Regions from separate parts of the Pseudomonas sp. GW823-FHT02E01 genome, predicted to be linked through region 1. Evidence: predicted binding sites of a transcription regulator. Region 1 holds the regulator's gene; each other region holds the start of a gene.

Region 1 (6,582 bases):
AAGAGCTACAAGAGCCGCCAGGTCGTGCGTGACGTCAGCCTGTCCATCGACAGCGGCCAGATCGTCGGCCTGCTTGGCCCGAACGGCGCCGGCAAGACCACCTGCTTCTACATGATCGTCGGCCTGGTGCAAGCCGATCAGGGCCGTGTCCTGATCGATGACCTGGACGTCAGCCACCAACCGATGCACGGCCGCGCAAAGGCCGGTATCGGCTACTTGCCGCAGGAAGCATCGATCTTCCGCAAACTGTCGGTGGCCGACAACATCATGGCCATCCTCGAGACCCGCAAGGAACTCGACAAGGCCGGTCGTCGCAAGGAGCTGGAAAGCCTGCTGCAGGAATTCCACATCAGCCACATCCGCGACAACCTGGGCATGAGCCTGTCCGGTGGTGAGCGCCGTCGCGTGGAAATCGCCCGCGCCCTGGCCACCAACCCGAAATTCATCCTCCTCGACGAGCCCTTCGCCGGCGTGGACCCGATTTCGGTCGGCGACATCAAGCAGATCATTCACCACCTCAAGGCCAAGGGCATTGGCGTGCTGATCACGGACCACAACGTTCGTGAAACCCTGGATATCTGTGAAACCGCCTATATCGTCAATGACGGCCAACTGATTGCCGAAGGCGACGCAGAGACCATCCTGGCCAACGACCTGGTCAAGGAAGTGTATCTGGGCCATGAGTTCCGCCTGTAAGCGCTGAGCCGTGCCCAGGCAGTTGCCCGGGCACCTGAGCAGCCACTCACCAGCGCCTCCGTGCCGACAAGCGTGGTCAGCCCTCGACAAGGGCAGCGCAGCAACACCGCTTTATAGTTTTTTATTGTTACAGCGCTCTAGGCAAACCCTTTAGTTTCAGGCATATAATTTGCTTAAGTTTGGCGCCCCGGCGCCCTGTAGTGGATGGCGCATGTGCGCCGGCGAATAAGGTGTTAAGCCCCTGCCATGAAACCATCGCTAGTCTTGAGAATGGGCCAGCAGCTGACGATGACACCGCAGCTGCAACAGGCCATCCGCCTGCTCCAATTGTCGACCCTGGACCTGCAACAGGAAATCCAGGAGGCCCTGGAGTCCAATCCGATGCTCGAACGCCAGGAAGAAGGCGACGACTTCGACAATTCCGACCCCCTGGCCGATAACGCCGAACAAAAGCCCAACACCGACATCCAGGAGCCCTCCTACCAGGAAAGCGCCCCGACGGTTGATAACCTCGATGAGGGTGACTGGAACGAGCGTATCCCCAACGAACTCCCCGTCGACACCGCGTGGGAAGACGTTTACCAGACCAGCGCCAGCAGCCTGCCCAGCAATGATGATGACGAGTGGGACTTCACCACCCGCACCTCGGCCGGCGAAAGCCTGCAGAGCCACTTGCTGTGGCAACTGAACCTGGCCCCGATGTCCGACACCGATCGCCTGATCGCCGTGACCCTGATCGACTGCATCAACAATCAGGGCTACCTGGACGAAACCCTCGAGGAAATCCTCGAAGCGTTCGACCCGGAACTGGACATCGAACTGGACGAAATCGAAGCCGTCCTGCACCGCATCCAGCAATTCGAGCCCGCCGGCATCGGCGCCCGCAACCTGGGCGAATGCCTGCTGCTGCAATTGCGCCAGCTGCCTGCCAAGACCCCTTGGCTGGCCGAGGCCAAGCGCCTGGTCACCGATTACATCGACCTGCTTGGCAGCCGCGACTACAGCCAGTTGATGCGTCGCATGAAGCTCAAGGAAGATGAGCTGCGCCAGGTCATCGAGCTGGTCCAGAGCCTCAACCCGCGCCCGGGCTCGCAGATCGAGTCCACCGAAGCCGAGTACGTCGTTCCTGACGTCATCGTGCGCAAGGACAACGAGCGCTGGCTGGTGGAGCTCAATCAGGAGTCGGTGCCACGGCTGCGGGTCAATGCCCAGTACGCCGGTTTCGTGCGCCGCGCCGACACCAGCGCCGACAATACCTTCATGCGCAATCAGTTGCAGGAGGCCCGCTGGTTCATCAAGAGCCTGCAAAGCCGCAATGAAACCCTGATGAAGGTTGCCACCCAGATCGTCGAGCATCAGCGCGGCTTTCTGGAGTACGGCGACGAAGCCATGAAGCCGCTGGTCCTGCATGACATCGCCGAAGCGGTCGGCATGCATGAATCGACGATTTCACGGGTGACCACCCAGAAGTTCATGCACACCCCCCGGGGCATTTATGAACTGAAGTACTTTTTTTCCAGTCACGTAAGCACCTCCGAAGGCGGCGAATGCTCGTCCACGGCGATCCGGGCGATCATCAAAAAACTGGTTGCAGCGGAAAATCAGAAAAAGCCGTTGAGTGACAGCAAGATCGCTGGTTTACTGGAGGCACAAGGCATTCAGGTGGCTCGCCGCACCGTCGCCAAGTACCGCGAATCCCTCGGGATCGCGCCTTCGAGCGAACGCAAGCGGTTGATGTAGGGCCACGCCACAGCGTTCCAGTGGTAGATCATCTGATCTACCGCTTTATGCACTGGCAACGAAGGAGAAGCTGTATGCAAGTCAACATCAGTGGACACCAACTGGAAGTGACCGAACCTCTTCGCACCTACATCGGCGAAAAACTCGAACGATTGGAGCGACATTTCGACAAGATCACTAATGTGCAGGTCACGATGACCGTCGAAAAACTGAAGCAGAAAATCGAAGCCACGCTGCATATTCCCGGGAATGAAGTGGTCGCCAACGCGGAACATACCGATATGTATGCCGCGATCGACGCACTCACCGACAAGCTGGATAAACAACTCAAAAAGCATAAGGAAAAGACCCAGAGCCTCCTCCAGGGCGCAACCGGTCGTTAACACTCCCAACCCATGATCCGACTTGAAAGTATCCTGACCCCCGGCCGTTCCCTGGTGAACGTGCCGGGAGGCAGTAAAAAGAAAGCCCTCGAACAAATTGCCAATCTTATCGCCCGCGAAGTGCCGGCCCTGGAGATGCAAGATGTCTTCGAGGCGCTGATCGCCCGTGAAAAACTCGGCTCCACCGGGTTTGGCAATGGCATCGCTATTCCACATTGCCGTCTCAAGGGCTGTGTTTCGCCCATCAGTGCATTGATGCACCTGGACGCCCCTATCGATTTCGACGCCATCGACGGCGCGCCGGTTGACCTGCTGTTCGTGCTGTTGGTCCCGGAAGCCGCCACCGATGCGCACCTTGAGTTGCTGCGACAGATCGCCAGCATGCTCGACCGCAAGGAAGTTCGCGAAAAGCTGCGTAGTGCTGCAAGCAACGAAGCCCTGTATCAGGTTGTCCTTGACGAGCAAAACGGTCAGTAATCATGCGCTTGATCATCGTCAGTGGCCGTTCCGGCTCAGGTAAAAGTACCGCCCTCGACGTTCTTGAGGACAGCGGCTACTACTGCATCGACAACCTGCCGGCCGGCCTGCTGCCGGAGCTGGCCGAACGCGCCCTGGTTCATACCGAGATGTTGCAGCCGCTGGTCGCCGTTTCCATTGACGCGCGCAACCTGCCCAGCCACCTGTCACGCTTCCCCGACCTGCTCGAGGAAGTCCGTGCCCGCCACATCCAGTGCGATGTGCTGTACCTGGACGCCGACGAAGAAACACTGCTCAAGCGCTTCTCGGAAACCCGACGGCGTCACCCCCTGACCAACGCCAACCGCTCGCTGGCCGAAGCCATCAGCGTCGAGAGCGTCCTGCTCGGGCCGATTGCCGACCTCGCCGATCTCAAGATCAACACTACCAGCCTGAACCTGTATCAACTGCGCGATGCCATCAAACTGCGCCTGTTGAATCAGCCGGAGCCGGGGACTGCGTTCCTGGTGGAATCCTTCGGCTTCAAGCGCGGCATGCCGGTGGACGCCGACCTGGTGTTCGATGTGCGCTGCCTGCCCAACCCTTACTGGAAACCGGAGTTGCGCGAACAGTCCGGGCTCGATCAACCGGTTGCCGAATACCTGGCGGCTCAGCCGGATGTCGAAGAGATGTTCCAGGACATTTCCACATACCTGCTAAAGTGGCTGCCTCGCTTTGCCGCCAGCAACCGCGCCTACGTCACCATTGCCATTGGCTGTACTGGCGGACATCACCGTTCCGTCTACCTGACCGAGCGCCTGGGGCAAACGCTGCAACAATCCCTGAAGAACGTCCAGGTCCGCCACCGCGACCTCAGCTAAAGGATTCACATCGCGATGCCTGCTCTGGAAATCGAAATCATCAATAAACTGGGTCTGCACGCTCGCGCTTCTGCAAAATTCGTTGGGGTAGCAGGTCAGTTCCCGTGCCAGATCAGGGCCGGACGTACACCACAGTCCATGGTCGATGGCAAAAGTATCATGGCGATGATGATGCTGGCCGCCGGCAAAGGCACCACGATCCACTTGAGCACAGAAGGCGAGCAGGAACAGGAAGCGCTGGATGCGCTGGTGGCGTTGATCAACAACTTCTTCGACGAAGGCGAGTAATACAACCACAAAAGCCCCCCACCACAAATCAAGCGAGGGCCGTATCCATCACCATCATCAAACAAAACCCCATCAGCAGCCCGAGACTGGCAAGCTTGTCATGACCATTGCGGCGCGACTCGGGAATGACTTCGTGGGTCACCACCAGCAGCATCGCCCCCGCCGCCAGCGCCAATCCCAAAGGCAGCAGCAGTTCGGCCAGGCTTACCAGCCACGCGCATAGCAGTGCGAACACCGGTTCTACCAAACCTGACGCCGCACCGATCAGGAACGCCTTGCCCCGGGACATCCCTGCCCCGGCCAGCACCAAAGCGATGACCAACCCTTCCGGTACATCCTGCAAGGCAATGCCCATGGCCAGGCTGTCGGCGTCAGGCATTGCGCCACCGGCCGAAACACCTACCGCCATGCCTTCCGGGATGTTGTGGGCGATGATGGCAAATACGAACAGCCAGATCCGCGGAGCAATGACCGGTCGTTCCAGCGTGCCGACCAGCATGTCCGGGCTGGCGCCAGAGACCTTCCGATCCACCAGGAACAACAGGAAGGCGCCGAGCATAATGCCGAAGCTGATCAATCCACTGGACGCCCAAGGTGACAGTCCAAGCCCTTCGGCGGCAGAGATGCCCGGAACGATCAGCGAAAATGCCGTCGCAGCCAGCATCACGCCAGCGCCAAAGCCAAGCAAAGTGTCGCTGAGCCTCTGCGGCATCCGCCGAATCACCAACACCGGCACCGCGCCCAGCGCGGTACCCAAGGCGCAGATCGCACCGCCCTGCAGTGCGCGCAGCAACTTCGGCTCAAGGTCGAGCCATGCCAGCCCATGGGCAACCAAAAGGCTCATTCCCGTCAGCAGTAACAGCGATCCGAACGCGTAACGAAACATCCGTCCATTTCCGATCGCCAGTGTTTCAGTGCCCATAGTCCAGCCTTGGATTGTTTTTATGGAAGACTTAAACCAGTGCGGCCTGATAGCGCGCAGCGACTTGCGGCCAATTGATCACGCGGTAGAACGCGCTGATGTATTCCGGACGACGGTTCTGATAACGCAGGTAATAGGCGTGCTCCCAGACGTCGAGGCCCAGAATCGGGGTATTGCCGTTCATCAACGGGCTGTCCTGGTTACCGCTGCTTTCCACTACCAAGGTCTTTTGCGGGGTCACGCTCAGCCAGGCCCAGCCGCTGCCGAAGCGGGTCAACGCGGCCTTGGTAAAGGCTTCCTTGAAGCTGTCGAGACCGCCCAGTTGTTCATCGATGGCCTTGGCCAGCACGCCTTCGGGCTCGCCACCACCGTCGGGCGCCATGACTTCCCAGAACAACGAATGATTGGCGTGGCCGCCACCTTGGTTGATCACCGCCGTCCGTAGTTTTTCCGGCAGTTGCTGAACGGCGGACACCAGCTTCTCCACGGGCCACTCGGCATACTCGGTGCCTTCAACAGCCGTGTTCAGGTTATTGATGTAGGTCTGGTGATGCTTGGTGTAGTGGATCTCCATGGTCTGCGCATCGATGTGCGGCTCCAGGGCGTCGTAGGCGTACGGCAAGGCAGGCAAGGTAAAAGCCATGTTCAATGGACTCCTTGATGATGAGGCGCAGGTGAAGCGACATCGATGTGCAGCAGCCGATGGGTACGCGGATACTCGCCGTGCTCACTGATGAAATTCAGCAGCTCGACGTAGGTCTTGCTGCTCTGGCGCAACGCGGCTTCTCGCAATGTTTGAGGTAGCCGCGGGTCCTGCATGGTCTGCAGCAGCCGTTGGTGGATGGCACACAAGTATTCGGCGCTCTCCTCCGGCTGATTCAGACGCAAGTGCAGGTCCGCCAGGTTGTGATGGGAAATCACGCAGGCCGCTACCGCTTCGTCGGCATCCGCCCAGCGCTCGAACAGCACCTGGGCCAGAGCCAATGCCTGCAGGTACGCCTCGCGGGCATCGACCAGTTCACCCAGCATGAAAAAGCGATTGGCTCTTTCGATCGTGCGTTTCCAGTGCTCCATGGTGCGCCTCCAAAGCGGTAACGGGGCTTAGACGCCGCCCGCAGTGAGTTTTTCCGGGTTGAGCAATTCTTCCAGCTGGCTGCGCGTCAGGTCGGTATGTTCCAGTGCGACGTCAATCACCGGCCGACCTTGCTGATAGGCC
Region 2 (6,582 bases), on a different contig from region 1:
TTACTGTCAGCCGTTCGCGGGCTCTATCACTACCTGAACCGCGAAGGCCTGTGCGACCACGATCCGGCCAATGGTTTGGCACCGCCCAAAGGCGAACGCCGCCTGCCGAAAACCCTCGACACCGACCGTGCCCTGCAACTGCTTGAAGGCGGGGTTGAAGATGACTTTCTGGCACGTCGGGACCAGGCGATCCTGGAGTTGTTCTACTCCTCCGGGCTGCGGCTTTCGGAGCTGACGGGGCTCAATCTCGATCAGCTCGATCTGGCTGACGGCATGGTCCAGGTGCTCGGCAAAGGCAGCAAGACCCGCCTGCTGCCTGTAGGAAAAAAGGCCCGCGAAGCGCTGGAGCAGTGGCTGCCATTGCGAGCCATGGCCAACCCGACGGACGATGCGGTGTTCGTCAGCCAGCAAGGCCGCCGCCTCGGCCCCCGGGCGATCCAGGTGCGGGTCAAGGCTGCCGGCGAGCGCGAACTGGGGCAGAACCTGCATCCGCACATGTTGCGACACTCCTTCGCCAGCCATTTGCTGGAATCGTCCCAGGACCTGCGCGCGGTGCAGGAACTGCTCGGACACTCGGACATCAAGACCACACAGATCTACACCCACCTGGACTTCCAGCATCTGGCAGCCGTCTACGACAGCGCCCACCCACGGGCCAAACGCATGAAAGGCGACGATTCATGAGTATTCAGTTGATCACCTTCGACCTCGACGACACCCTGTGGGACACCGCCCCGGTGATCGTCAGCGCCGAAGCCGTTTTGCGTGAATGGCTGACCGAGCACGCGCCCAACCTGGGGGCAGTGCCGGTGGAACATTTGTGGGCCATTCGTGAGCGCGTATTGAGCAACGAGCCCAGCCTCAAGCACCGCATCAGCGCCCTGCGTCGGCGGGTACTGTTCCATGCACTGGAAGAGTCCGGTTATGGGCACGACGAAGCCTCGGACCTGGCGGACAAGAGTTTTGAAGTATTCCTGCATGCCCGGCATCAGATCGAAGTGTTTCCGGAGGTCGAACCGACCCTGGAAATCCTCGCCAATCATTACGCCCTCGGCGTGGTCACCAATGGCAACGCCGATGTGCGTCGGCTGGGCCTGGCGGATTACTTCAAGTTTGCGCTTTGCGCCGAAGACATCGGCATTGCCAAACCCGATGCGCGATTGTTCCAGGAGGCCTTGCAACGCGGTGGCGCGACCGCTGAATCGGCGGTGCATATTGGCGATCATCCAGGTGATGACATTGCCGGTGCGCAGCAGGCGGGAATGCGGGCGATCTGGTTCAACCCGGCGGGCAAGGTCTGGGAAGCCGAACGGTTGCCGGATGCGGAGATTCGCAGCCTGAGCGATTTGCCGGCATTGCTGGCGCGGTGGAATTCGGTATCGACCTGACAAAAAACCCGTGGGAGCGAGCTTGCTCGCGATGAGGGCTTAACATTCAAAATAAAATGTTGCCTGACACTCCACCATCGCGAGCAAGCTCGCTCCCACAGGGATCACCACTGGTTTCATGTTTTTTGTTTCAGGCATGAAAAAGCCCGCAGCGACGGCGGGCTTTTTCAGTAAGCGGGTAGCAGGCTCAAATAGGCCGGCTGCCGTACTTGTTGTCCGGCTTCTTGGGCGGATCGGCGACCACATTGGCCTCCACTTCCTGCACCTTGCCACCCTTGGCCAAAAACTCCTCCATGGCCCGCGCGAGAGCATCGCGTTCCTTGTTCTTGGCTTCGACACTCGGCAGCTCATCGACCGATACCGCTGCCTTGGCCTTGCCTTTGGCGGTCGGAACCGGCGCATCACCACCGTCGTCTTCAGCGACGTCTTCCGCCGCTGCTTCCAGACCTTCTTCGGTTTCGTCGTCGTCGCCTACTTCGAGGTCGTCGTTTTCCAGATCATCGTCGCTCATGTTCTACCTCATGACTTGCGAAAAGCAGATTAGTTATAGCCCAGCTTTGCCCTCTGTCGAAGGCTGCCGGAAAAAAATCAACAGCCGCTGCTGACCAGCGGTTATGCCCCTTCACCGTGCACGGTGGCGAGGACTTTACGGGCACCGCCATGATCACGGTGCTCGCCCAGATAAACGCCTTGCCAGGTCCCCAACGCCAACCGGCCTGCCGCAATCGGCAAACTGAGCTGACAGCCAAGCACGCTGGCCTTGAAGTGCGCCGGGAGGTCGTCCAGGCCTTCGTCGTTATGCTCATAGCCGTCTGTTCCTTGTGGGATCAGACGATTGAAAAATCGTTCGAAGTCGCGACGTACCGCCGGATCGGCGTTCTCGTTGATAGTCAACGACGCCGAGGTATGCTGCAGCAACAAGTGCAACAGACCGACCCGACACGCCTTGAGTTCAGGCAGGCCGGCGAGTAACTCGTCCGTTACCAGATGAAAGCCCCGGGGCCTCGCCCGCAAGGTAATCAGAGTCTGTTGCCACATACAGTTCTCCGCACGTTCGGGGCGCATTCTAGCGCGCTCTGTGAAAAAACAAAGGCCCTAATATTCCTTCAATCCTGTAAGCCTTTGGCTGCACAAAAACACCCGACGTAAACATCATAAAACCTGTAGGAAAAAACCTTTCAGCTCGGCCTTCAACGACAAATTCCAGACAAAAAAATGCCCGGCAAGCCGGGCAGTTTTTTACGCGCTTGCTTACAAGTTGTAGCCGCGTTCGTTGTGAAGCGCCAGATCGATGCCGACCGCTTCTTCTTCTTCGTTGATACGCAGGCCCATGACCGCATCCAGCACCTTGAGGATGATGTATGTAGCGATCGCGGTGTAGATCACCGTGAAGCCCACGCCTTTGCACTGAATCCACACTTGTGCGGCGATGTCGGTCACGGTGCCGAAGCCACCCAGGGACGGAGCAGCGAACACACCGGTCAGGATTGCGCCGAGGATACCGCCGATACCGTGCACGCCGAAGGCGTCCAGGGAATCGTCATAGCCGAGCTTGCGCTTGAGGGTGGTGGCGCAGAAGAAGCACACCACGCCAGCCGCCAGACCGATTACCAACGCGCCCATCGGGCCAACGGTGCCGGCAGCCGGGGTGATTGCCACCAGACCGGCAACCACGCCCGAAGCGATGCCCAGTGCGCTAGGCTTGCCGTGGGTGAGCCACTCGGCAAACATCCAGCCCAGTGCAGCAGCGGCGGTAGCGATTTGCGTCACCAGCATCGCCATGCCGGCGGTGCCGTTGGCCGCAGCGGCGGAACCGGCGTTGAAACCGAACCAGCCAACCCACAGCATGGCCGCGCCCATCAGGGTGTAACCGAGGTTGTGCGGCGCCATCGGCGTGGTCGGGAAACCCTTGCGCTTGCCCAGCACCAGGCAAGCAACCAGGCCTGCTACACCGGCGTTGATGTGCACCACGGTGCCGCCGGCGAAGTCCAGAACGCCCCAGTCCCACATCAGGCCACCGTTGCCGGACCAGACCATGTGCGCAATCGGCGCATACACCAGGGTGAACCAGATACCCATGAAAATCAGCATCGCGGAGAACTTCATCCGCTCGGCGAACGCACCGACGATCAGCGCCGGGGTGATGATCGCGAAGGTCATCTGGAAGGTGATGAACACCGCCTCGGGGAACAGCGCTGCCGGGCCGGTGAGGCTCGCTGGCGTGACACCCGCAAGGAACGCCTTGCCCATGCCGCCGAAGAACGAGTTGAAGTTGACGACGCCCTGCTCCATGCCCGTGGTGTCGAACGCGATGCTGTAGCCATAAATGACCCACAGGACGCTGATCAGACCGGTAATGGCGAAGCACTGCATCATCACGGAAAGAATGTTTTTCGACCGAACCATGCCGCCGTAGAACAGCGCGAGGCCGGGAATGGTCATGAACAGCACGAGAGCTGTCGAGGTCAACATCCAGGCGGTGTCGCCGGAGTTGAGGACTGGGGCCGCCACTTCGTCTGCCGCCAGAGCAAGGCTGGGCATTACGATGGACAACAGGGCTCCTAGCCCTGCGAATTTACGCAGAGTCATATTGTTTTCTCCTGGGGCGTTGGGTTTGTGGCGGCTTAGATAGCGTCGGTATCGGTTTCGCCGGTACGGATGCGAATCGCCTGTTCCAGATTGACCACGAAGATCTTGCCGTCACCGATCTTGCCGGTGTTGGCAGCCTTGGTGATGGCCTCGATTACCCGGTCCAGATCCTTGTCGTCGATGGCGACGTCGATCTTCACCTTGGGCAGGAAATCGACCACGTATTCCGCGCCGCGATACAGCTCGGTGTGACCCTTCTGCCGACCAAAGCCTTTGACTTCGGTGACGGTAATGCCCTGCACGCCGATCTCGGACAGCGACTCGCGTACGTCGTCCAGCTTGAACGGCTTGATGATGGCAGTGACTAGCTTCATGAAAACTCTCTCCCGAATTTGGTGGACTTGCCCCAGGAAAACAAACCCGTCTCAAGTCTAAGCGCAGTGCCTGGCTTTGTAACGCATCGTCGGCCTTACCTGCCCGTCCGACGCCAGCTAACCGCTCCTCACGAAACACTCCCCCGCGTTCCGTTTGGCGCACTGCATTCGTCACAGCGACTGCATCAGTGCATGGGTCACCAGCATCTAAGCAGAAAGCTTGCCATCTCCACAAAACCGACTGTTTTCAAGCCATTACAGGTGGATGGTGGATACTTCGCGACAAGACCCCGCACGTTACGCACAACAACGGTGCAACGCCGCCTGTCCCAATGCGCGAAAAGCGTGCATCCCTTGCCCGCGCAAATGACTATAGACACTGCGTGATACACTGCCCGTCATTGTTTCCAGGACATTGCCCATGCTCGCGCCAAAAGACTTCCTCGACGCCCTCACCGGCACCGCCTCCCGCCTTTTCAGCGGTGACACGCCACTGCCGAAAGCTGAAATCGAAAGCCAGTTCAAAATGTTGCTGCAGAGCGGCTTCAGTAAACTGGATCTGGTGAGTCGGGAAGAGTTCGATAGCCAGATGGTCGTACTGGCACGCACCCGCGCCCGCCTCGAAAGCCTCGAAGCGAAAGTCGCCGAGCTGGAAGCGAAACTGAACCCACCAACCGAATAACACCGCAAATGCTCACTGTGGAACCCAATCCACTGTGGGAGCGAGCCTGCTCGCGAAATGGTCGCCACGACCTTCAGACTCACCTGTAGGAATTGCCGCAACCTGCGCTCTTCAAGCCCGCAAGAATCCCGGCAACTTCCTACGAAGATCTCACTCCCCTTCCGATTGCGCAGCAAAGCTCCGGTTCCTAAGCTCACTCCCAACTGATTAGCCAGCAATGGGTTTAGCGACTCGAACAGCACCCGACGCACCGTGACCACGTTCGAACCAGAGATTTATTCCTTTCTCGAATTACGGCCGTGCATGGAAGACCTTCGGGCCTGCCAGTATTTCCGCAGGCTTCGGTTCGCCAATTCGCTCGAAAAAGTTTAAGCCCATGTTACATGGCTTAGATAATAGTTTGTGATGAGCACAACTTTTTAAATGGAATACTGTTAGCAACACCACAAGGAGCAACATCCATGAAAATATCCAAGTCTTTAATTGCCGCTTTCGCATTGACTGCATTTCACATAAGTTCAGCGGTCGCTGGGCCGTCTGTTACAGTCACATTCAAGAACCTTGGAACACAGACTGCTACGTATACCCCCATAACAAACAACGAAGCTATAACGAAAGCAAACGCATCACCTACTCCACAAGCGTCCGTGATTGCAAATGGCTCAGATACGTACGTCATACAAAGCCAGATATCACCTGATTACAATCATGCTAATTTGCGATATCAAATTGGCAACAAGAAATGTATTTATTTAGCTACATTTGTGACGACTCCTGGCTTTGGTGCGAGTAAAACTCCAAAATGGAATAATACGGCCACGCCTAGTGGTGGGGCCACCTGCACCATCAAAGCAACTAAAACAAATCCGTCCACCTATGCATGGTCAGTAGTACTCACCATGAAATAAAGCATGTAGCGATATTTAATTGGCTTGTAAGATCTTGATAAAGCATCAACATTTATTAGGCGATGCATCATATTTTAGTCATCGAACAGGGAGCAGAAAAGAATGGTTAATTCACTAAACAATTTTGCAGCTAACAGCGGCCAAGCGCTCACTGGAACAAAAAAATTGACAGCGACTCCCGGCAAAAACCCAGGCGTCAACCAAAGCACACCCCAAGTCCCATTTGGCAACGCACGAGATAGTAGTACCGTTTCCACCCTAGCGAGCCAATTGAGCGAAGCCTCAGTACGCGCACAGGCCCGGGATGCACGCCTAACTAGAACGGAACTGAGCTCGATGGCTAATAACACATTCAACGAGTTAGTGAGTGCTAATTATACTGCCAATAAATCAACATACGACTCTGAAGCTCCTGACACAGATAATGCCACATTACTAGCGCGCGCCAAAAGTGCGACACAGTATACAAACGGACTCGGCAAAAATCCGTTTTCGGGGATGCCCATGGATCAGCTTGCCTTAATTACTTACGATGACAGCGGCACCTTTACCATCAATGAAAGACGGGCAGCACTGGAAGAGTCAGCCAAACAAGAATTTGCATGGCGACAGAAAGTGGTGGCCGAAGCAGAGTTTGAATA
Region 3 (6,582 bases), on a different contig from region 1:
ACGCCGATCAGCAAACAGCCCACGATATTAACGGCCAGCGTCGCGGTATAGAAGTGCCGAGGCCAATTCGCGTTGATCCAGTTGCCCGTGACGAAGCGCAACAACGTGCCGGCCATCCCGCCGACGGAAACCGCAACGATCAAGGGAAGCACTATTTTCTCCGCTGCCTTGGGCTTAAACGGTCGAGTTTCGCCAGGTGATTGAGTTTTTCGCCGATCTTCAACTCCAGGCCACGGGGCACGGGCTGATAGAACGGGATCGGGTCGAGTTCTTCCGGGAAATAGTCTTCGCCAGCGGCATAGGCGTCCGGCTCATCGTGGGCATAACGGTATTCATCGCCGTAGCCCAATTGTTTCATAAGCTTGGTCGGCGCGTTGCGCAGGTGCAGCGGCACTTCCAGCGAACCGTGCTCGGCGGCGGCGCGCAATGCCGTCTTGAAGCCCATGTACACCGCGTTGCTCTTTGGCGCGCAGGCCAGATAGGTGATGGCCTGGGCCACCGCCAGCTCGCCTTCGGGGCTGCCGAGGCGCTCCTGCACTTCCCAGGCCGCCAGGCACAGGCTCAGGGCGCGGGGGTCGGCATTGCCGATGTCTTCGCTGGCCATGCGCACCACGCGCCGGGCCAGGTACAAGGGGTCGCAACCGCCGTCGATCATCCGTGCGAACCAGTACAAGGCGCCGTCGGGGTTGGAGCCGCGCACCGATTTATGCAGTGCGGAAATCTGGTCGTAGAACGCTTCGCCGCCCTTGTCGAACCGTCGGCGGGTGTCACCGAGCAGGCTTTGCAGCAGATCGGTGCCGATTTCGCCGTTGTCTTCCGCCAGGTCCGAGGCGTTTTCCAGCAGGTTGAGCAGGCGCCGACCATCGCCATCGGCGGCCGACAGCAGCATCTGGAAGCCTTCGTCGCTGAGTGTCAGGTTACGTTTGCCCAGGCCACGCTCTTCGGTCAGCGCGCGGTGCACCAGTTTGCGCAGGGCCGCTTCGTCGAGGCTTTTCAGCACATAGACCCGCGCCCGCGACAGCAAGGCGTTGTTGAGTTCGAACGAGGGATTTTCCGTGGTTGCGCCGATGAAAATCAGCGTACCGTCTTCGACATAGGGCAGGAACGCATCCTGCTGGGACTTGTTGAATCGATGCACTTCGTCGACGAACAGAATGGTGCGGCGGCCGTACTGCGCGGCCTGCTGCTTGGCGATTTCCACCGCCTGACGGATCTCCTTGACCCCGGCCAGCACTGCCGAGACCGTTTCGAAGTGCGCGTCCGAGACTTCCGCGAGCAATCGCGCCAGGGTGGTTTTGCCCACGCCCGGCGGCCCCCAGAAAATCATCGAATGCAGGGCACCCTGCTCCAGCGCCTCGCGCAGGGGCTTGCCGCGAGCGAGCACGTGTTCCTGACCGACGTACTCGTCCAGATTGGCCGCACGCAGGCGGGCGGCCAAGGGCTGGGCGATGGGGGTGCTGCGAAACAGATCCATGACGTACGTTTAAAACCTCGGGTTATTACGTGGTACTCAAGCCTGTCAAACATCCTGTGGCGAGGGGGCTTGCCCCCGTTCGGCTGCGGAGCAGTCGCAAAACCATTACACACGGCATGTCTGATATACCGCAGTAGCAGGTTTTAGGGCCGCTTCGCGACCCAACGGGGGCAAGCCCCCTCGCCACAAAAGCTCGCTCCCACAGGTTTTGCATCAGCCGTTTATTCCTGGATCACATCCGCTCCCTTGGGGATGTCGAACTTGAACTTGGACGCAGGGATCGGCTCGTTCGCCTTCACCCCGGTGAACAGGATATTGGTGCGCTGGCCGACGCTGTCGATCAGTTGCATATCATTGACCAGGCCATTGCGGAACGACAGGCGCAGGCTGTCGAACAGGGTGTCCTTGGTTTTCGGCTTCAGGGTGAAGTCAATCACGCCGCCGGCTTCCTTGGCACTGATGTCGAAGCTCTGGCTGATCTTGGACACGTCACCGGACAACAGCAAGGCCGGGGTCTGGGTCAGGCGCTGGTCGAGGTTCTTGATGGTGGCCTGTTCCAGGTCCGGGTCCCACAAGGTGACTTTCTTGCCATCGGAGATCATGGTCTGTTCGGCCGGCGCATCGGTGTGCCAGTAGAACAGGCCCGGACGCTGCAGGGACATCTCGCCGGCGGTTTCCTGCAATTGGGTGCCTGTGCCATCAAGGGTCAGTTGCGAGAAACGTGCGGTCAGGGTCTGGGATTTTTCCAGCAGTTGGGTCAGGCGCGCCACGTCCTTGTCATCGGCGTTAGCCTGGAGCGTGGTCAAGGCCAGTACCGGCAGCAACAGCATGCGGATCAGACGCATGGGAGTCCTCATAACATTCGTGGGAGTGCGGGAGGCGCAAAGGCGCCCCCCCTTTCATACTCGGGTCAGTCGCGCACCGGCCCCGGGGCCAGGACTTCACGCGAACCGTTGGTGTTCATGGACGTCACGACCCCGGCCATTTCCATGGCTTCGATCATGCGCGCAGCGCGGTTGTAGCCGATCTTCAGCTTGCGCTGAACCGCGGAAATGGAGGCACGACGGCTTTCCAGCACGAACTGGACCGCTTCGTCGTACAGCGCGTCGGCCTCGGGATCGTCACCGTCGCCGCCACCGCTGCTGCCTTCAAAGCCGCTGCCCGCCTCTTCGACGCCATTGAGGATGTCGTCGTTGTATTCCGGCGCACCCCGCAGCTTCCAGGCTTCCACCACACGGTGAACCTCATCGTCGGACACGAAAGCACCGTGAACACGAATCGGCAGGCTGGTACCCGGCGGCATGTAGAGCATGTCACCGTGGCCCAGCAGTTGTTCGGCGCCGCCCTGGTCGATGATGGTCCGCGAGTCGATCTTGCTCGATACCTGGAACGCCATGCGGGTCGGGATGTTGGCCTTGATCAGACCGGTGATCACATCCACCGACGGACGCTGGGTCGCAAGGATCAAGTGGATACCGGCCGCACGAGCCTTTTGCGCGATACGGGCGATCAGTTCTTCAACCTTCTTGCCGACGATCATCATCATGTCGGCGAATTCGTCGACTACGACCACGATGGTCGGCAGCTTCTGCAGCAGTGGCGCTTCGTCGTGGATGCTTTCGCGCTTGTACAGCGGATCGCTCAACGGCTCGCCGGCGTCCTGGGCTTCCTTGACCTTGGCGTTGAAGCCCGACAGGTTTCGCACCCCCATCTTGGCCATCAACTTGTAGCGTCGCTCCATCTCGGCAACGCTCCAGCGCAGGGCGTTGGCGGCGTCCTTCATGTCGGTGACAACCGGGCACAGCAGGTGCGGAATGCCTTCGTAGATCGACAGTTCCAGCATTTTCGGGTCGATCATGATCAGCTTGGCGTCTTCCGGGCCAGATTTGAACAGGATCGACAGGATCATCGCGTTCACACCCACCGACTTACCGGAACCGGTGGTACCGGCCACCAGCAAGTGCGGCATTTTCGCAAGGTCGGTGATGACCGGCTTGCCGCCGATGTCATGGCCCAGGGCCAGGGTGACCGGGGATTTGAAGTTGTCGTACTCCGGAGTCGACAACACCTCGGAGAAACGCACGATCTGCCGATCTTCGTTGGGAATCTCGATACCGACCGTGGTCTTGCCCGGAATCACTTCCACCACGCGCACGCTGGTCACGGCCAGGGAACGGGCCAGGTCTTTGGCCAGGTTGGAGATTCGGCTGACTTTTACCCCGGCCGCCGGCTGGATTTCATAACGGGTGATCACCGGGCCCGGGTGGATCGAATCCACTGCGACTTCAACGCCGAATTCCTTGAGCTTGATTTCCAGCAAGTGGCCAACCGCAGCCAGGGATTCAGGCGAGTAATTGAGCTGTTTCTTTTCCGCCGGATCGAGAATCGAAATCGGCGGCAAGGTGCCTTCCACGGCGCTGTCGACGAACAGCGGCGCCTGCTTCTCTTTTTCGACGCGTTTGCTCGGTGCGGCGGGCTTTGGCGGCGCGGGCGCAATCACCGGCGGCACCTGTTTCTCGCGCTCGGACATGTGCTTGCTCAGGGCTTGCTCACGTTCGATCAGGCGCTCCTTGACCTTGGCCTGCTCGCGTTTGTCGGTGACGGTCGGCGCAACCACTTCATCCATACGGTCGTCGACTTCACGCAACTGGGCAACCAGCTGTTTGCGCTCGGTACGGGCCGCCCACCAGCGATTGGCGGCGCCCTGGAACAGTTCGAACAGGTCGAGGGTGATCTTGCCGGTGATGTCCATCACCTTGAACCACGACAGGTCGGTAAACACAGTCAGGCCGAACAGGAATAACGCAATGAACAACAGCGTGCTGCCCTGGATATTCAGGGCGTTCCTGGCCAGTTCGCCGAGGCTTTCCCCCAGCGCACCGCCCGCACCGGCCGGCAGACCGGTCGCGGCATGAAAATGGATATGGGCCAGAGCGGCGCCCGACAGCACCAGGAACACCAGGCCGATCAGGCGCCAGGAGAACAGCCACCCGCTCCACTGCCACGGCTCGTGACGCTGGCGGAAGATCTGGTACGCCTTGATGGCCAGCAGCAACGGAAAGATGTAGGCGAAGTAACCCAGCACCATGAACAGGATATCGGCGCTGTAGGAGCCCGCTGGCCCGCCGAAGTTCTGTACATCGTCGATCTTGCTGTTATGACTCCAGCCCGGATCGTCCTTGCCATAGGTCAACAAGGCCATCATCAGGAACAGGCACAAGGCACCGATGGCGATCAGCGCACCTTCCTTGAGTCGGTAGTGCAAGTGCTGGCGCCAGAGCGGCACGACGGCTGGTTTGGGTGCTGCGGTGGATTTCTTCAAAACGCTTCTTTTCCTGCGCCAATGGCGCGTCCATCTGGTGAATGTCTATAAAAACCGCGAAAAAACTGCCCAATCCAGGCAGGTAATAAAGTTAGCACGTGTAACCGGGACTACTTTTAACACTGCACCCCTGTTTCTATAAACACGGCGCACACTGAATATATGTAACACGCAGGGCATTGTACGGGTTTGTACGCACGACGCCATGCTTGAGACCCTTGGATGCAGCATAGTCAACAGCACATGACATGCCATTCAATTTGAGCATGCATTCTCTTTGGTGACAAAGGCTTATGAGGTGTTTTTTATGAGCGAAGCGAAGCATTCCCGCCTGATTATCCTGGGCTCCGGCCCTGCCGGTTACAGCGCGGCAGTTTATGCCGCCCGCGCCAACCTCAAGCCGGTTGTCATTACCGGCATCCAGGCAGGTGGTCAACTCACCACCACCGTCGAAGTGGATAACTGGCCAGGCGACGTTGAAGGCCTGACCGGACCGGTGCTGATGGATCGCATGCAAAAACACGCCGAACGCTTTGCCACCGAGATCGTTTACGACCACATCCATACCGCCAAGTTGCAACAACGACCGTTCGAGCTGATCGGCGATGGCGGCACCTACACCTGCGACGCCTTGATCATTGCCACCGGCGCCTCCGCGCAATACCTGGGCCTGCCGTCGGAAGAAGCGTTCGCCGGCAAAGGAGTTTCGGCGTGCGCGACCTGTGATGGATTTTTCTATCGCAATCAAGTGGTTGCTGTGGTCGGCGGCGGCAACACGGCGGTCGAGGAAGCCTTGTACCTGTCGAACATCGCCAAAGAAGTGCACCTGATCCATCGGCGCGACAAACTGCGCTCGGAGAAAATCCTCCAGGACAAACTCTTTGAAAAGGCCGCCAACGGCAATGTTCGCCTGCACTGGAACCAAAACCTGGACGAAGTGCTCGGCGATGCCAGCGGCGTGACCGGTGCCCGCCTGCGGGACAGTCACACAGGTGAAACCCGGGAGCTGCCGCTGGCCGGGGTGTTTATCGCCATCGGCCACAAACCCAACACCGACCTGTTCACGGGCCAACTGGAAATGCGCGACGGGTATCTGCAGGTCAAGGGTGGCAGCGAAGGCGATGCCACCGCTACGGCGATTGCAGGTGTGTTTGCCGCCGGTGACGTGGCCGACCACGTTTATCGCCAGGCCGTTACATCTGCCGGTGCCGGTTGCATGGCGGCGCTGGACGCTGAAAAATACCTGGACGACATTCCAACCGTTTGAAGGCAAACTTTATGGCGGGCCAACACCCGCCACTGCCCTCCCCTTCTGCAAGCCCGGATGCCATGCTGACTTGGTTACAACGCAATACCTTGCATTTCCCTCCACTGGAAAAGGCCATGCGCGACCCCAACGGACTGCTGGCTGCCGGTGGTGATCTGTCCGCCGATCGGCTGATCTCGGCTTATCGCCACGGCTGCTTCCCTTGGTTTTCCGAGGGCCAGCCAATCCTCTGGTGGTCTCCGGACCCGCGTACGGTGCTGTTTCCCGACGAATTGCACGTCTCGCGCAGCCTGAACAAACTGCTACGCCAGCAACGCTATCAAGTGACCTTTGACCAGGACTTCGCCGCCGTCATCCGCGCCTGTGCCGCGCCCCGGGATTACGCCGACGGCACCTGGATCACCGAGGCCATGCAGGACGCCTACATCGAACTGCACAGGCGTGGCCACGCGCACTCGGTGGAAGTGTGGGACGGGGACGAACTGGTGGGCGGGCTCTACGGCCTGGCAATGGGCCAGC

Evidence for each region. The regulator sigma-54, encoded in region 1, starts transcription at its own class of promoters, with help from an activator protein. The targets are predictions, from matches to a motif close to ANTGGCATNNANNTTGCTNT.
Region 2: glnK (P-II family nitrogen regulator) is a predicted target of sigma-54. The motif match lies at 4,560-4,579, and genes of this name have one in related genera.
Region 3: AC1RDQ_RS02065 (DNA translocase FtsK) is a predicted target of sigma-54. The motif match lies at 5,033-5,052, and genes of this name have one in related genera.

What each region holds. Positions count from the first base shown of each region.
Region 1 is NZ_JBXAJS010000017.1:22,136-28,717, forward strand. It holds gene lptB (LPS export ABC transporter ATP-binding protein) at 1-696, shown strand, start outside; gene AC1RDQ_RS27565 (RNA polymerase factor sigma-54) at 943-2,436, shown strand; gene hpf (ribosome hibernation-promoting factor, HPF/YfiA family) at 2,511-2,819, shown strand; gene ptsN (PTS IIA-like nitrogen regulatory protein PtsN) at 2,832-3,296, shown strand; gene rapZ (RNase adapter RapZ) at 3,299-4,156, shown strand; gene AC1RDQ_RS27585 (HPr family phosphocarrier protein) at 4,172-4,444, shown strand; gene AC1RDQ_RS27590 (ZIP family metal transporter) at 4,473-5,366, opposite strand; gene AC1RDQ_RS27595 (superoxide dismutase) at 5,398-6,009, opposite strand; gene AC1RDQ_RS27600 (DUF2753 family protein) at 6,012-6,440, opposite strand; gene AC1RDQ_RS27605 (class II fumarate hydratase) at 6,468-6,582, opposite strand, start outside.
Region 2 is NZ_JBXAJS010000002.1:352,009-358,590, reverse strand. It holds gene xerC (tyrosine recombinase XerC) at 1-684, shown strand, start outside; gene AC1RDQ_RS05415 (HAD family hydrolase) at 681-1,388, shown strand; gene sutA (dormancy-specific transcriptional regulator SutA) at 1,576-1,899, opposite strand; gene AC1RDQ_RS05405 (secondary thiamine-phosphate synthase enzyme YjbQ) at 2,001-2,426, opposite strand; gene AC1RDQ_RS05400 (ammonium transporter) at 2,640-3,977, opposite strand; gene glnK (P-II family nitrogen regulator) at 4,013-4,351, opposite strand; gene AC1RDQ_RS05390 (accessory factor UbiK family protein) at 4,773-5,033, shown strand; gene AC1RDQ_RS05385 (hypothetical protein) at 5,495-5,941, shown strand; gene AC1RDQ_RS05380 (hypothetical protein) at 6,044-6,582, shown strand, end outside.
Region 3 is NZ_JBXAJS010000001.1:440,739-447,320, forward strand. It holds gene crcB (fluoride efflux transporter CrcB) at 1-152, opposite strand, end outside; gene AC1RDQ_RS02055 (replication-associated recombination protein A) at 152-1,474, opposite strand; gene lolA (outer membrane lipoprotein periplasmic chaperone LolA) at 1,696-2,319, opposite strand; gene AC1RDQ_RS02065 (DNA translocase FtsK) at 2,385-4,796, opposite strand; gene trxB (thioredoxin-disulfide reductase) at 5,104-6,063, shown strand; gene aat (leucyl/phenylalanyl-tRNA--protein transferase) at 6,126-6,582, shown strand, end outside.